Regions from separate parts of the Larsenimonas rhizosphaerae genome, predicted to be linked through region 2. Evidence: riboswitches for the same ligand, from Rfam matches in the RefSeq annotation. Region 2 holds a riboswitch; the other holds the start of a gene.
What was found. Region 2 has a riboswitch for thiamine pyrophosphate ahead of thiC (phosphomethylpyrimidine synthase ThiC). Riboswitches for the same ligand answer to the same signal wherever they lie in the genome.
Positions count from the first base shown of each region.

Region 1: linked by a shared signal. The riboswitch ahead of OQ287_RS04605 (ABC transporter ATP-binding protein) and the one ahead of thiC (phosphomethylpyrimidine synthase ThiC) in region 2 are both predicted to bind thiamine pyrophosphate.

Region 1 covers NZ_JAPIVE010000001.1:994,386-1,000,319, reverse strand. The annotation lists gene OQ287_RS04625 (GIY-YIG nuclease family protein) at 1-602, opposite strand, end outside; gene mntR (manganese-binding transcriptional regulator MntR) at 1,001-1,438, opposite strand; gene OQ287_RS04615 (ABC transporter substrate-binding protein) at 1,605-2,657, opposite strand; gene OQ287_RS04610 (ABC transporter permease) at 2,683-3,456, opposite strand; gene OQ287_RS04605 (ABC transporter ATP-binding protein) at 3,453-4,193, opposite strand; TPP riboswitch at 4,228-4,326, opposite strand; gene OQ287_RS04600 (hypothetical protein) at 4,364-5,233, shown strand; gene OQ287_RS04595 (potassium/proton antiporter) at 5,289-5,934, shown strand, end outside.
Region 2 covers NZ_JAPIVE010000003.1:336,985-342,918, forward strand. The annotation lists gene OQ287_RS11620 (SPFH domain-containing protein) at 1-553, opposite strand, end outside; TPP riboswitch at 990-1,113, shown strand; gene thiC (phosphomethylpyrimidine synthase ThiC) at 1,184-3,070, shown strand; gene mqo (malate dehydrogenase (quinone)) at 3,462-4,955, shown strand; gene pdxR (MocR-like pyridoxine biosynthesis transcription factor PdxR) at 5,050-5,934, opposite strand, start outside.

The sequences.
Region 1 (5,934 bases), on a different contig from region 2:
CCTGCACAGCGCCCGAGCTGGTATGCAAAGCACCGGCCGTGCGCTGGTTCCAATCCAAGTGTTTCAGGGCAGAGTCTGTGCTCCGTCGCTGTTTTTTTGAGGGTCTCGAGTCCTTCGCGCCGATTCTTGAAAAGCCCGTAGCAGGCGCTTTCGTCATGCAGCCACTGTGATGTCAGTACCGGTGTGGCAGCGTGCTTCGGCCATTGCCAGGTCAGCAGGTTCTTTTGGCGTCGAAGCTTCCTGTTGAACAGCGGCTGGCGGGCCTTGATCAGTTCTATTTCTCGTAATTGCGCGCTGAAGTCGCCATCGGTCTGTTCATACTCGATGCGTTCGGTCTGCTGACTGATACGCAGTTCCCTGTCATCGTGCAGGGCATTTGTGAAGTGGCTCGCCACGCGGCTTCTGAGATCAATACTCTTGCCTACATAAAGCAGTGCCTGGTTGGCCCCGTAAAACAGGTAAACGCCCGGGGCGTGAGGCAGGCTTGTCAGTTCTTCCGGCGATACTCGAGCCGGCAGGGCGCGCAGGCGGAGTTGGGTCAAAAGGCGAGCCACCAGCGTTTCATGGTCGTGTTGATCGGCCAGTATTCTCCAGCGGGTCATCAGGTCGTCGGAGGTATCCTGATGTGTACCATCGGGATCAATACCGAATTCCAGACGACGAAGGCATACCGGCTTCAGTGGCAGAACCTGTCCTGCCTTGCGAGTATAGTGATGAAAAAAGGCCAGCCAGTAGCGGGCATTATCAATGATGGGTAATGCCTCACCAACCCAGTTAGCCAGCCTGTCGAAAAACTCCGCGTTCGGGGGCGAGGGAACCTGCCATGTGTCGGCCCGTGTGATGCTGTTATTGCGATACTCAACAAGGTGAAGGCGGGTCAGGCTGTCATGTGAGGGGCGAGGCCCGGTAGCAGTCGGTTCGATGAAGACCAGTGCATCAGGATGACAGGCCTGCAGAGAGGGCGGATGAATGGCGTGTCTCCCCGGGTAACGAGACAGTCTCAGCGTGAGGTTGTTTCAAGGTCACCATGGTAACGCTGAATAAATGCACGCATGGCTTCAACCGTTTCGTGGCTGCAATGATGCTCTATGCCTTCGGAATCGGCGCGGGCTATGGCATCCGGTACGCCAAGGGCCAGTAGCGTGTTAAGCACGACCTCATGGCGCTGAGCAACCTTGACGGCAAGGTTTTCTCCCTGCTCGGTCAGAAAGATGCCACGGTAGGGGCGTGCATTGACCAGGCCATCCCGCTTGAGGCGAGTGACGACCTTGGAAACCGCAGCCGGACTGACGCCAAAACGCTCTGCCAAGTCGCTGGCACGCGCTTCACCCAGATGGTGGTGAAGGTGGGCGATCTCTTCCACATAATCCTCAACGAGTTCGCGCTGGTGATCCTGGCGAACGCGTTCGAAATGCTCGTGATGTGGGGTTACAGTCATGACTCTCTCTTGTCACTCGCCAAAACGCACAAAATAACACAAAAACCGCCGGCTCCGTAGCCTGGCCAGGCCAGGATATCAAGAAAGAGCGGCTATATACGGTTCCAGCGCAATGCCTTCATGATAGCACGCTGCCCTGTCAGCACCTAAAGGCCTTTATGGATCGTTATTTTGGTGCAGGGGGCAGGTTATTGATATCCAGCGTGAGCCTGTCTACAGGAACCTTCTGTTCAATGGCATGATTGTCCAGTAGAAACTGTTGAAACCGCAGATAGCGGCCAGCGTCGGTTGCGGCCGGGCGAAGGGCAAATCGGCTCACGCTTTGCTGCCAGGCCTGATGGTTTAGTTCATTGTCAAGGACCGGGTCATAGGCCTTGAACAACTCCCAGCCTTCGTTGGGGTGGTTGATGGTCCAGAGCGCCGCTTCCTCGATGGCTTTCATGAAGCTGGAGAAGGCGCGTTGATGGCTGGCGATGGTTTCGGTATTGGCAATGAATACCAGTTCTTCATAGGCGGGAACACCATGTTCCTCGATGTAAAAGGGCCGCCCCTCGACGCCTTCCTGGGCCATTTGTGCCAGTTCAAAGTTGCGGAAGGCGCCAGTAACGGCATCCACCTTGCCGCTGATCAAGGCAGGTGTCAGTGAAAAGTTCACGTTGACCAGATCAATGTCATGTTCACTGAGCCCGCTGTGCTTGAGCATGCCATCCAGCAGGACACGCTCGACACCACCGACCGAGTAGCCGACTGATTTTCCCTTCAGGTCCGAAAGCGACTTGATGTTGCTGTCCTTGCGAACCACCAGAACATTCAGTGGCGTGCCGATCAGCGTACCGACGCGTACCAGCGGCAGGCCCTGGCCCACCTGCAGGTGTAGCTGAGGCTGATAGCTCAGTGCCAGATCGATCTGGCCGGCGGCTACCAGTTTCGGCGGAGCGCTGGGGTCTGCTGGGGTACGAAGGGTGACGTCCAGGCCGTGTTCCTTGAAGAACCCCTTCTGATGGGCAATCACGATTGGCCCATGAGTCGGATTGACGTACCAGTCGAGCATGATGGATAGCGATGTGACCGGTGGTGGAGCGATCGGGTCGGCTTCTGCCGGTGCCGCGGGGGCAATGGCTGAATCATCTGCACGTGCAAGTGATGGCAGCGTGGCTGCTGCCGTCATAAAGGTTGCGGTCTTGAGCAGCCAGCGGCGTGAGTGATTGGTGGTTGTCATGATGGATATCCTTGTCGAAACATGCTCAGAGGGTTGTCGTGCGTTGTTGCCATGGCACCAGCCAGCGGCTTAGCCAGTCCACCAGTTGATAAAGGCCTACCGCGATGATGATCAGCATGAACAGAGCAGCAAACATCAGATCAGTCTGCATTCGCCCATTGGCCTGCAGCATCAGGTAACCGAGCCCCTGGCTCGAACCTACCCATTCCCCAATGACGGCACCTATTGGTGCCGCGGTGGCTGCCATGCGAAGTCCTGAGCACAGTGAAGGCAGGGCGGCAGGTAGCTGGATGCGAAACAGGCGCTGACGCCGTGTTGCACCGAGTGTGGTGGCCATGTCGAGCCACGCGGCAGGCGTGTGGCGCAGGCCGTCAAAGCAGGTAGAGGCGACCGGGAAATAGATGATCAGCATGGCCATGACGACCTTGGAAAGCAGTCCGTATCCCAGCCACAGCATCAACAGGGGCGCGATGGCAAAAATGGGGATGGTCTGTGAGGCCAGTAGTAGCGGAAGCAGGATGCGGCGTACCGGCAGAAAGGCCGCCAGCAGCAGTGCTGTCAGAATGCCCAGCAGAACGCCTCCCACAAAACCTAGGAGAATTTCCAGTGCAGTGTAAAGCCCGTGGGTGATTAGTAGGGGAGCAAATCGCTCCAGTGCCTGAATCACCGACAAGGGGCCTGGCAGGATGTAGCGGGGCAGGTCGGCAAGACTGACGATCGCCTGCCAGGCAATAATCAGCACTGTCAGTGTGAGTGCCAATGCGATCAGTTTTCGGCTACCGGTTGCAAGGGCGGTCATGGCGCTATACCTCCGAGCTGGCTCATGATGTGGCGCTCAAGGGCATCACGCTCCTCCAGTGAGAGTTCGGCAGGACGTTGTCCTTTTCGCGTGGAAAGGTGTTCCAGTTGGCCACTGGCAAGAATGTAAATATCATCACTCAGCCGTAGTGCCTCGCGAGGATCGTGAGTGACCATCAATACGGTTCGTTCGGCAAGAAGTTCGATCGACAGGGCGTGCAGCTCGCTGCGGGTAATGGCATCCACAGCGGAAAAGGGCTCATCCATCAGTACGATGGGCGCGGGTTGCATCAATGTGCGTGCCAGGGCTACTCGCTGGCGCTGCCCACCGGAAAGCTGATTTGGTCGGCTTTTTGCCCGATCGGCGAGTTGCAATCGTTCAAGCAGGGCGTGCGCCTGGTCACGATGCGTATCATCCAGCGTGTTTCGAAGTCTGGCGCCAATGGTTATATTATCCATGACATTGAGCCAGGGCAGTAGTGCATCCTGTTGAGCCATCCAGGCAATGCCCTGAGGGGGCAGCGGATTGCCACGGTGATCCGTGACCATAAGCGTTGGCCTGTCTGGCGCCTCCAGCCCGGCAATCAATCGCAGCAGTGAGCTTTTGCCACAGCCGCTTCGGCCCAGCAGACAGGTCCAGGTGGCAGGAGCAAATGTGAATGACAGATCTTTAAACAGCGGGCGTTGCTGATAGGACAGGGTAGCGTTGGCCACCTGCAGGCCAGGTACAGATGTCATTTACTTTCTCCGCTGGTAGCGCAGAGATAAGTTGCGATTGCGCGCATGGATATCCCTCCGCCGGTATAATCCGGATCAGGTTCAATGGGTTGTGGCAAGCACTCTCAGCCCGTAGGCACCCCCATCCTTCAAGAAAGTGTAACGTGTTATCGATCAGAGCGACCAGCGAAATGTCAGAGCCTTCAGATTCCCCTCCCGCGACGCTGACTCGCGCTGTGGCATCCTTTTTGAAGGACAGCCGACTGGTGGTGCTGCCGATTGCCTTTGATGACAGCGCCAACTGGCTGTGGCGAAGCCATGAACTCGATGCAATCATCAAAATGCCGCGTACGCCGACATGTGATGGCAGCTTCTGGCAGGGCATGCATGCGCTTTTTCAGGTAAATCGCTGGAGAGACGCTCCGAGTCGCCCCGAGTTGAAGGCATGGCTGCCGCCTCTGCCGCTCGAGGTGCTTGCGATGCGCTACCTCGGTGTGGTGGCGGAGCGCCCGTTATGGGCGTTGCCTTGGGTCGAGGGTGACCGGGTCGAATGGACATCACTCACGGCGCAAACTCTGGGGCATACCCTGGGACAGATTCATGTTGCGACCCAAGGGGAGTGTGTAGGGGATCCTGTATCAGCCGATCGTCAGACAAGTCTTTCAACATGGTCGGCCCGGGTTATCGATTTTTTGAAGGCAATGGATGGCTCGCCCTTGCCGGTAACGCCATTACCGCCCTCCGTGGGTACGGTAATGGCGTTACCTGATATGCGTCCTGATCAGTTTCTGCAGGGAGCGCAGCGGCTGATCTGGTGTGACTGGGAGGCGCTGGTGCGGGCGCCGATCGAATTTGACTGGACCCTTCTGGAATTGATGGTGCCTTCGGGGATGGCAAGGCAGGCCTTTATTGCCGCTTATCAGCAACATATGCCAGTGCCCTCTATCAGGGGGCATCGCGCATGGTATCGTCGGATACTTCATGCCATGCAGGTCACCGGCCCGTGTGAGTATGCACGCGTGGAAGAGGCGTCAGTCTGGATAGACCTTCTGTCATCGTGAAAACGTGGTATGAAATAGGGTAGTGACCAGTGAATACAATCGAGTGGAATATGCCTTGACGGATTTTAATAGTGTGTATGTGGTGGCCGGCCTGCTGGTCGTGCTCAGTATCCTGGCCAGCCGCGTGTCAGCCCGTATTGGTATGCCATTACTCCCCCTGTTTCTCTTTATCGGCATGATGGCCGGTGAAGAGGGTGTGCTGGGCATCCATTTTGATGATTACTCCAGAGCTTATGTGATCGGTCAGCTGGCTCTGGCGATGATTTTGCTTGATGGGGGGTTGCAGACACGGATGTCGACCTTCCGCGTGGGGCTTAAACCCGCTTTGTCGCTGGCAACACTCGGGGTCTTCATTACCAGTGGTCTGGTTGGCGTCGTCGCCATGTGGGTATTCGACCTGTCCCTGCTTCAGGGGTTACTGGTAGGAGCGATTGTAGGGTCTACCGACGCGGCAGCTGTATTTTCAATGCTCAACGGTCAGGGGATCAAGCTCAACGAGCGCGTTGGCGCCACCCTTGAAATCGAGTCCGGTACCAACGACCCGATGGCTATTTTCCTGACTCTGATTTTGTCCCAGATGCTGGTGGGGCAGGTAAGTGGTGTCTTTGAAACTGTCATGCTGTTCGTTGAACAGTTTGGCTGGGGGCTTGCTTTCGGCCTTGGTGGAGGATGGTGCATTGGCAGGCTTCTCAAGTGGCTGG
Region 2 (5,934 bases):
ATCCGTTTTGAAGCTGATCTTCCAGCTGAACCTTGAACTTGTTGAGTCCACCCTGAAAGAACTCTTCGCCGGTGTACTGCGTCCCGGTCACGACCGTGACGTTTTTGGCATTTTTGATCAAAAGCGAATCGATCAGATTGTCAAATCCGCGAAATTCGCGGTGCATAGCGATAATTTTCTGAGGATCGGAAGATAGCCTGAAGCGGAACGTGGCCGGAATTCGAGACGTATACGTGTCCGCGAACTGAACCTGCACCTCGGGAAGCTCACGTGTCGCTCGAACCTTTTCACCGCTGTCCTGGTTGCCGAAGTTAAGCGTCATGGCCTGATCATAGACGTATACATTGGAGAACATGGGCACCTTGAAATGCACGCCAGGCTCGGTAAATACGCGTGTGGACCCAAACAGAGTGTCTTGAACAACATAGGTGTAGCCGAGTTCCGTCGTGAAAAAAGAGGCCAGAATCAAACAAAGCGCCACTAGCGAGGCGACGGCCAGCCCAACCACTTTTCGACCTCCAGACAGCAGTTTCACTCCTGATGCCCAGAGCACGTTGCCCTTCCTTTCATCATGATTATTATCGTCGTAGCCCACTTTTCATTCCCAGCGATCAAATAAAGCGGCGAAATCTAATAAAAACCCAACTAAAAAGGAAGATTCAATTTTATAAGTCGAAAGCATTAACCAGGCGTTTTCCACAACGTGCAATTACCCTCCTCCCTCTGCCAGAAGGTCCATTCCCGCCGGCAGGTCACGTGCAGGCACATTTCGGTATTCACGATGGGCCTCCCTGGAGCTGATGGGTAGCGCGTCAGGGCCATGCCAAATGGCCGTAGCGGTTCCCCGTGGTGCTTTCCCATCAAGCGGTCATGCGCGTTTTTAGACATCGTTCAGATTCAATATCCCCTTGTGCAAGGTTAAGGCACCGAACAGGACTTGACCGCCCGGCGCCGAACAGCACAGACTGACCCGGCAATGGCCTGGCCATTGCTGCTTGACGGGGTGCCGGTGGAACCGGCTGAGATCACCTTACGTTGCCAGACAACGTCACGGTGGATCCCGATGAACCTGATCCGGCTAGTACCGGCGTAGGGATCAAGCGGCGATACCGTGCGTTTCGTGACGTCATTCGCCTTCCCGATCCTGCGCTCCAGCCGGCATTGATTGCCAATGGGAGCACACATGACTACCCCTCAGTTTCTGTCCGAATCCGCCCGCGTCGATGAGGCCGCGATTCAGCCGCTGCCCGCCTCTCGCAAGGTCTACCTTCAAGGGTCACGCGCCGATATTCAGGTGCCGTTTCGGGAAATCACCCTGTCGCCGACCACCACCTCACACGGCGTCGAGGAAAATCCCCCCGTGCTGGTCTACGACACCTCGGGCCCCTATACCGACCCCGAGGCCTTGATCGATATTCGAAAGGGCTTGCCGGAACTCCGCCGTGCCTGGATCGATGAACGTGGTGATACCGAGCGTTTGAGCGGTCTTTCCTCGAACTACGGTAGGCAGCGCGCCAACGATCCGCGCACCTCCACCCTTCGCTTTGACCTGAAACGAACGCCCTGCCGCGCAAAAGATGGCCGTAACGTCAGCCAGCTTCATTACGCTCGCAAGGGTATCGTGACGTCGGAAATGGAATTCGTTGCGCTACGGGAAAACCAGCGCCGCCAGGCCCTGGGGTCGGAGGAAGTGGAACGCCTCCTGAGCCAGCAGCATGCCGGTGAAGGCTTCGGTGCGGTGCTGCCCAAGGAGATCACGCCGGAGTTCGTGCGTGAGGAAATCGCGCGGGGCCGCGCGATCATCCCGGCCAACATCAACCACCCTGAAACCGAGCCGATGATCATCGGACGTAATTTCCTGGTGAAGATCAACGGCAACCTCGGCAACTCGGCGGTCACGTCCTCGATCGAGGAAGAGGTCGACAAGATGACCTGGGGCATCCGCTGGGGTGCCGATACCATCATGGATCTCTCGACGGGTCAGAACATCCACGAAACCCGGGAGTGGATTCTGCGCAATTCGCCGGTACCGATCGGCACGGTGCCGATCTATCAGGCGCTCGAAAAGGTGAATGGCGTGGCCGAACACCTGACCTGGGAGATCTTCCGCGACACCCTGATCGAGCAGGCCGAACAGGGCGTGGATTACTTCACCATTCACGCAGGCGTTCGATTGCATCACGTGCCGATGAGCGCCAAACGGCTGACCGGTATCGTTTCTCGCGGCGGCTCGATCATGGCCAAGTGGTGCCTGGCCCATCATCAGGAAAGCTTCCTTTATACGCACTTCGAAGAGATCTGCGAGATCATGAAGGCCTATGACGTAGCCTTCTCGCTCGGCGATGGCCTGCGGCCCGGCTCCATTCATGATGCCAACGACGAAGCCCAGTTCGCCGAGCTTGAAACCCTGGGCGAGCTGACGCAAATCGCCTGGAAGCACGACGTTCAGGTGATGATCGAGGGCCCGGGCCATGTGCCGATGCACATGATCAAGGAAAACATGGACAAGCAGCTTGAATGCTGTGATGAAGCGCCCTTCTATACCCTTGGGCCGCTGACCACCGACATCGCGCCGGGCTATGACCACATCACCTCCGGCATCGGCGCGGCGCAGATCGGCTGGTACGGCTGTGCGATGCTCTGCTACGTCACCCCGAAGGAACACCTCGGGTTGCCCAACAAGGATGACGTCAAGACCGGCATCATCACTTACAGGATCGCCGCTCATGCCGCGGATCTTGCCAAGGGCCATCCGGGCGCACAGCGCCGGGACAACGCGCTGTCCAAGGCTCGGTTCGAGTTCCGCTGGGAAGACCAGTTCAACCTCGCCCTCGACCCGGATACCGCGCGCGCCTTCCATGATGAAACCCTGCCGAAGGATTCCGCCAAGGTGGCGCACTTCTGCTCGATGTGCGGGCCGAAGTTCTGTTCGATGAAAATCAGCCAGGAAGTGCGCGACTACGCACGCGACAATAACCTCGACGGTGACGAGCAGGCCATGCGCGAGGGCATGAAGGAGCAGGCCGAGAAGTTCCGGCGTGAAGGCAGCCAGCTATATAATGAGGTCTGAACGCCGCTGAATTGCTGATTTGCATGTTCACCCCAGGACGCGTCGGCCGATAAACTCGGCAGACGCGTTTTTTCATGCCCCGGAGTTTTATCGATGCGGGAATGTGCTCATCGTGCGGTATCGGGAAATGCGCTTTGAATCCAAAGGAAAAGAAGCGCAAAATATTTCCATGGTGCACTGCACACAGGCTATTATTCCTGCGGCATGGTGTCACCTGTGCCGGAAAGATCGTTTTGTATCATGACGATGCAGGAAACCATGACCGGCAGAAGATGACGGCAAACGCACACGCCGGATAGAGTTTCGGAAGATAGTGCACAGGCAGCGCCCAGGAGGCTGCCCACCTGTGATCTCGGCCACGTAATTTCAGGATCTTACATTGACACACGTTATGGATGAGTCCGTAGATATTGTTCTGGTAGGTGCCGGCGTCATGAGCGCGACTCTGGCAACCCTGCTTCAGGCCCTCGAACCCGAATCCAGAATTGAAATTCTGGAACGTCTGGATACGCCCGCCAGCGAAAGCTCCTTTGCCTGGAACAACGCAGGCACCGGTCACGCGGCGCTGTGCGAGCTGAACTATACCCCCCAGGCCCCGGATGGCAGCATCAACATCGACAAGGCCATCAGCATCAACACCATGTTCGAGGAATCCAAGCAGTTCTGGAGCTACTTTGTCGAGCAGGGCGATCTGGGCGACCCCGCCGACTTCATCCATCCCGTACCGCACATGAGCTTTGTGCGTGGCGAAAGCGATGCCAACTTCCTGCGTGCGCGTCATGAAGCCCTTCAGGCCCACCACTGCTTCGAGGATATGTCCTTCACTGAAGACCGTGAGCAGATTCGTGCCTGGGCACCGCTGCTGCTGGAAGGCCGGTCCGACGGTGAAAGGCTGGCCGCCACGCGGTCCGAAGGCGGCACCGACGTTGATTTCGGCGCCGTAACGCGCATGATGCTCAAGCGCCTTGAAGCCCTGCCGGATGAGCAGGTCAAGGTCAGCACCGGCCAGTCCGTCACCGACCTTTCCCGTGAAAGCGACGGCCGCTGGAAAATCGAATCAACCACGAGTGACGGGCGCAAGCGCGTTCTTCGCTCACGCTTTGTGTTCCTCGGCGCCGGTGGTGCTGCCCTGCACCTGTTGCAGAAAAGCGATATTCCCGAAGCCAGCGGCTATGGCGGCTTCCCGGTCAGTGGTCAGTGGCTGCGCTGCGACAAGCCGGAAATCGTCAAACAGCACCTCGCCAAGGTCTACAGCAAGGCTTCCGTCGGCTCGCCGCCCATGTCCGTGCCTCACCTGGACACCCGTAATGTCGATGGCTCCCCATCCCTGTTGTTCGGCCCCTATGCGGGCTTTACCACCAAATTCCTCAAGACCGGTTCCGTGTTTGATCTGGTGAAATCCGTCAGCGGCTCCAATCTGTCACCGATGCTTTCGGTAGCCAGAAACAATTTTGATCTGGTCAAGTACCTGGTAGAACAGGTGCGCCAGACGCACAGCCAGCGTGTTGATGCCCTGCGTGACTTCTATCCGGATGCCAGGGATGAAGACTGGCGTATCGAGGTAGCAGGCCAGCGCGTTCAGATCATCAAGAAGGATCCGGAGAAGGGCGGCATTCTGCAGTTCGGCACCGAAGTGGTCGCTGCAGGTGACGGCTCGCTCGCGGCCCTGCTGGGCGCCTCTCCCGGCGCCTCGACGGCCACGTCAATCATGCTTGGGCTGCTCGAGCGGTGCTTCCCCGAGAAGGCTCGCTCCCCCGAATGGCAGGCCGTTCTCAATGAGATCGTACCGGTTCGGGCAGGCACACTGGCCACTGATGCCGATCAGCTTCGCCAGGTACGCCATCGCACGCACCAGACGCTCAAGATCAACGACCCTACCGCCTGACGCCAGCCAGATGGCAGGCGTCATGGTGCCGGGCAATATGCCCGGCACCATGGCAGTACTCACCGCCCCTGCTGATACACCACCTTCCCCGCCTTCAGGCCGATGCATCTGCCCTGATCAGATAACGCTTCAATGCCGTCACCATGCAGGACATGGCCGCCATTGATGGCACCGTAAACCCCAGAATGAACCCCTGGCTATCGGCGGACTCGCCCACAAAATGCAATGACAAGGGCTGCAACCGAATGCCCTCATTCATCAAGTCGCGTGCCACCACCTGATCACGCGTCGCCGTTTCCGACAGCCGGCCAGACGCCGACATGGCCTCCCTGAAACGTATCACGATGTGCATGCCGCCCGAGGGTGCCTGCCAGTCAAACCAGGGCCGTAAATGCTGGTCCAGTAGCCGCAGCAACTCATCCCTTTTCTGCCGGTAATGCCGTCGCATGCGGTTGATGTGGCGCGCAAACTCGCCATTGTTGATGAATTCAGCCACTACCGGCTGCATCGGCAGGGCCGCAGAACCACCCAATTGCCGGCGACTTTCCAGAAGTGTGCTGTAACAGGCAGGGGGGGACACGATAAACCCCAGCCTGAGGCCTCGGAAAAGTACCTTGGAAAGACTACCCACCAGGAAGGTCCGTTCGGACACATCGGCCTGCATCATGGGCACCGTGCTCCTGCCGCTATAGACGAACTCATTGTCGTAGTCGTCCTCAATCAGCCAGCACCGCCGTTGCTGCAGCAGCGCAAGCCATTGCTGCCGACGCGCCCGGCCCAGGCTGATCCCTGTCGGGTACTGGCGGTTAGGGGTCAACAGCACAATGGGCGCGGCACCGGTGAGCGTTTCATCGGGCAGGCAGCAGCCCTCCTCATCCACCGGCAGGACCATGGATGCCCGAGCACTGCCTTCAGGCCGCCAGCTTTCCAGCAGTCGATGAATGGGGGGATACGCCGGGTTTTCCGTTATCCACGCACT